2 regions of the Diaphorobacter sp. genome follow, and region 2 is predicted to be linked to the other one. Evidence: predicted binding sites of a transcription regulator. Region 2 holds the regulator's gene; the other holds the start of a gene.
What was found. Region 2 encodes HrcA, which represses chaperone genes, less so after heat shock. Its sites were predicted from a motif close to TTAGCACTCNNNNNNNNNGAGTGCTAA; they were not measured.

Region 1 (2,202 bases), on a different contig from region 2:
ACCAGCACCGTCGATGATGGTGGTGTTTTCTTTGCCGATTTCCACACGCTTGGCCTGGCCCAGGTCGGCCAGGGTCACCTTCTCCAGGGTCAGACCGACTTCTTCGGCGATCACCTTGCCACCGGTCAGGATGGCGATGTCTTCCAGCATGGCCTTGCGACGGTCGCCGAAGCCAGGGGCCTTCACAGCCACCACCTTCAGGATGCCGCGGATGGTGTTGACCACCAGCGTTGCCAGTGCTTCGCCTTCGACGTCTTCGGCGATGATCAGCAGCGGACGGCCGGCCTTGGCGACTTGCTCCAGCGTGGGCAGCAGGTCACGGATGTTGCTGATCTTCTTGTCGAACAGCAGCACGAAGGGGTTGTCCAGCAGGGCGGCCTGCTTTTCGGGGTTGTTGATGAAGTAGGGCGACAGGTAGCCGCGGTCAAACTGCATGCCTTCCACGACATCCAGCTCGTTTTCCAGGCTCTTGCCGTCTTCGACGGTGATCACGCCTTCCTTGCCGACCTTGTCCATCGCGTCGGCAATGATCTTGCCCACGGACTCGTCGGAGTTGGCGGAGATCGAACCCACCTGGGCGATTTCCTTGGAGGTGGTCGTGGCCTTGGACTGCTTCTTGAGCTGTTCCACCAGGGCGATCACGGCCTTGTCGATGCCGCGCTTGAGGTCCATGGGGTTCAGGCCGGCGGCCACGTACTTGGAGCCTTCGCGCACGATGGCCTGGGCCAGCACGGTGGCGGTGGTGGTGCCGTCACCGGCGATGTCGTTGGTCTTGGAGGCCACTTCCTTCACGAGCTGGGCGCCCATGTTCTGCAGCTTGTCCTTGAGTTCGATTTCCTTGGCCACGGACACGCCGTCCTTGGTCACGGTGGGGGCGCCGAACGAGCGCTCGAGCACCACGTTACGGCCCTTGGGGCCCAGGGTCACCTTGACCGCGTTGGCCAGGATGTTCACGCCTTCAACCATGCGGGCGCGGGCTTCGCCGCCGAAAACTACGTCTTTTGCTGCCATGTTTGGCTCCTACAAAATATTGAATCAGATTGACCGCCAGCCCTTGTGTATCAAGCGCTAGCAGCTATGAAAATGAGAGTTTTGAATGCCGGGTGACTTTTGTCTTTGGCCGGGCCTGCGACAAAAGTGCATACCCTGCGGGCAATCACTTTTCGACGACTGCGAACAGGTCGTCTTCCTTCATGACCAGCAACTCGTTGCCGTCCACCTTGACGGTCTGGCCGCTGTACTTGCCGAACAGAACGCGGTCACCGACCTTCACGTTCAGGGCGATCAGGTCGCCCTTGTCGTTCTTCTTGCCGGGGCCAACGGCCAGCACTTCGCCTTGATCGGGCTTCTCAGCAGCGTTGTCGGGGATCACGATGCCGGAGGCGGTCGTGGTTTCGCTTTCGATACGCTTGACGATCACGCGATCGTGCAGGGGGCGAAGATTCATTTGCATCTCTCCTGAATACAAAAAAGGATTACGACATCAAGAACACGCTGGCACAACGCCTGCGCGCTACAAGCTTCAGCAAGGGTGCTGCTAGCACTCGTCTGGCTCGAGTGCCAATGATAGGGGCATTTGCGACGGTTTCAAGAGCGGCTGCACAGAAGAATACGTGCCTGCCGTTGAACCGCCGCATGCCCACCCCGCGGGCTTGTGCCTTGGCGTGTGCGTGCCGCAGGCGGGCCAACAGCGCCGCTGCTCAGAGAGCAAGGCGTGCTTTGGCGGTGGCTGGCGCGCCTGATACATTCGCCGCAAGGAGGGAAACCATGAGAATCATCCGCGCCATTCTCTGTCTGGCAATGTGCTCATTTGCCGCTTCAGCGGCGTTCGCCCAGATACACCGCTGCAAGGACGCTGCAGGCAAGACCATCTACTCGGATGCGCCGTGCGCTACGGGTCAGACCGGTCAGCTCATCGAGCGCCAGAAGTCCCAGGACGAGCTCCAACAGGAGCGGGCCCAGGCTGCAGAGGCCAACGAACGCAAATACCAAGCCCAGCAAGCGCAGCGAGAGCAGCAAAGCCTGGAGTTGCAGCAGCGCAATGCAGCGCAAGCGGCCGCAGCAGCGGCGCCTCCCCGGCCGCTGTCCGCATCGCGGGAGTGCCGCGAGGCCCAAAAGGATCTCGAGTTCGTGTCGAGCATCCGAACCACCCCGCAAGACGAGAAGCGCATGCGTACCAATGCAGCGATCGCGCGGGTCAAT
Region 2 (2,202 bases):
ACCTCGTCCTGCTCAAACGGCTGGGGCAGGCCGTCGCTGCATTCGACTGGCCCGCTGGCGGACAGGCGCTGGCGCGCATCCGCACCCTGGTGGGCGTGAACCTGCTGATCGGCGTGCTGATCGTGGCGCAGACGCTGCTGCTGTAAGTGTTCACCCGCCCGGTTGCGGGGGGGGGGGGGACGACTGGATGAATGGTAGGCCGTGCAGGGCTCGAACCTGCGACCAAAGGATTCAAGTTTGCGCGGGTTTCCCCGCTCCTTGGACTATCTCACCGCCCACAGCCGGACTGTTGGGGCGCCGGGCGCTCGGGGGACGCTTATCGGATGGGCTCCTCACGTCCTAGTCTCTGCACCTTCCCGCCTACCGGTCTTGCGACCTGCCTTTCGGCGGGCTTGGCTCAAGGTTGCCTTGGCTTGCGCTGTAGGGTTCCTTGAATTCACCCGGTTTTCCGATGGGGCTCTCGCCCCATGGTCACCATTTTGATGAGTCCTCTGCTCTAACCAACTGAGCTAACGGCCCATTCATACCAAAGTCGCTATTGTGCCCGCTCAGTGCGGCCGTTTCGGTCATGCCGGGCGTGCTTTTTTGATGTGCGCCCGCTCCAGCACGCCGGCTAACGGTGGCTGAGCGCGTTGGAGACCAGCCGGGAGGTGATGTCCACGATCTGGATCATGCGGTCGTAGGGCATGCGCGTGGGACCAATGACGCCCAGCGTGCCGACCACCTGGCCATCCACCTCATACGGTGCACTGACCACCGACAGCTCTTCAAAAGGCACCACCTGGCTTTCGCCGCCGATGAAGATGCGCACGCCCTCGGCGCGGCTGGAGATGTCCAGCAGGCGCAGGATCTGCGTCTTTTGCTCAAACAGGTCGAAGGCGCGGCGCAGGTGGCCCATGTCGCTGGAGAAGTCGCTCACCGCCAGCAGGTTGCGCTCGCCGGAGATCACAACCTCTTCCTGCGACTCGGTCATGGCCTCGGTGCCCACGTTGACGGCGGCCTGCATCAGGGCGGCAATCTCGCCGCGCAGGGTGTCCACCTCCAGCTTCAGGCGCTCGCGCACCTGCTCCATGGCCAGGCCGGCGTAGTGGGCGTTAAGGAAGTTGGCGGCCTCGATCAGCTGCGACTGCGAGTAATCGGACTCGGTGAAGATCACGCGGTTTTGCACGTCGCCGTCGGGCGAGACAATGATCACCAGCAGGCGCCGCTCGGACAGGCGCAGAAACTCGATGTGCCTGAACACCGACGCCCGCCGCGGCGCCATCACCACGCCCACAAACTGCGACAGGCTCGACAGCAGTTGCGCGGCATTGGCAATCACTTTTTGCGGCTGCTCCGGCTTGATCTGCACGGCGGGCAGCTGATCGTGCTGCACGGTGAGCATGGTGTCCACAAACAGCCGATAGCCCTTGGCCGTGGGCACACGGCCGGCCGACGTGTGGGGGCTGGCAATCAGCCCCAGCTCTTCCAGGTCCGCCATCACATTGCGTATGGTGGCGGGCGACAATTCCAGGCCGGACGCCCGCGACAGAGTTCTGGAGCCCACCGGCTGGCCGTCGGCGATGTAGCGCTCGATCAGAGCTTTAAGCAACAACTTGGAGCGATCATCAAGCATCAAATCATTTTAATGATGTAATTTCTGCATGAAGTCCATCTTTCGCCGCGTCGCACTCATAGGCAAGTACCAGGGTCCTGACGCGGGCCCGGCGCCAGACAACGCGCGGCAGATCATCGAAAGCATTGCCCAGTTCATCACCCAGCAGGGGTGCGAGCTGGCCCTGGAGGCCGAGACCGCCGCCAACACCGGGCTGGTCCAATACCACACGCTGGATGTGGACGGCATCGGCGAGCAGTGCGACCTGTGCCTGGTGGTGGGGGGCGACGGCACCATGCTTGGCGTGTGCCGCCGGCTGGCCGGCTACGGCACTCCGCTGGTCGGCATCAACCAGGGGCGGCTGGGCTTCATCACCGACATTCCGCCGCAGGGCTACCAGGACGCACTGACCCCCATCCTGCAAGGCGATTACGAAGAAGACCAGCGCCCGCTGATGGTGGCGCGCGTGATGCGCGGCGGCGAATGCGTGTTCGAGACCGTCGCGCTCAACGACGTGGTCGTCAACCGCGGCTCCACCGCGGGCATGGTGGAGCTGCGGGTGGAGGTGGACGGCGTGTTCGTGTCCAACCAGCGCGCCGATGGCCTGA

Region 1: groES (co-chaperone GroES) is a predicted target of HrcA. The motif match lies at 1,538-1,564, and genes of this name have one in related genera.

What each region holds. Positions count from the first base shown of each region.
Region 1 covers NZ_JBFWLZ010000011.1:34,496-36,697, forward strand. Annotated here, with positions in the region: gene groL (chaperonin GroEL) at 1-1,011, opposite strand, end outside; gene groES (co-chaperone GroES) at 1,157-1,447, opposite strand; gene AB7E35_RS05945 (DUF4124 domain-containing protein) at 1,768-2,202, shown strand, end outside.
Region 2 covers NZ_JBFWLZ010000030.1:536-2,737, forward strand. Annotated here, with positions in the region: gene AB7E35_RS10820 (CopD family protein) at 1-146, shown strand, start outside; gene hrcA (heat-inducible transcriptional repressor HrcA) at 614-1,615, opposite strand; gene AB7E35_RS10830 (NAD kinase) at 1,644-2,202, shown strand, end outside.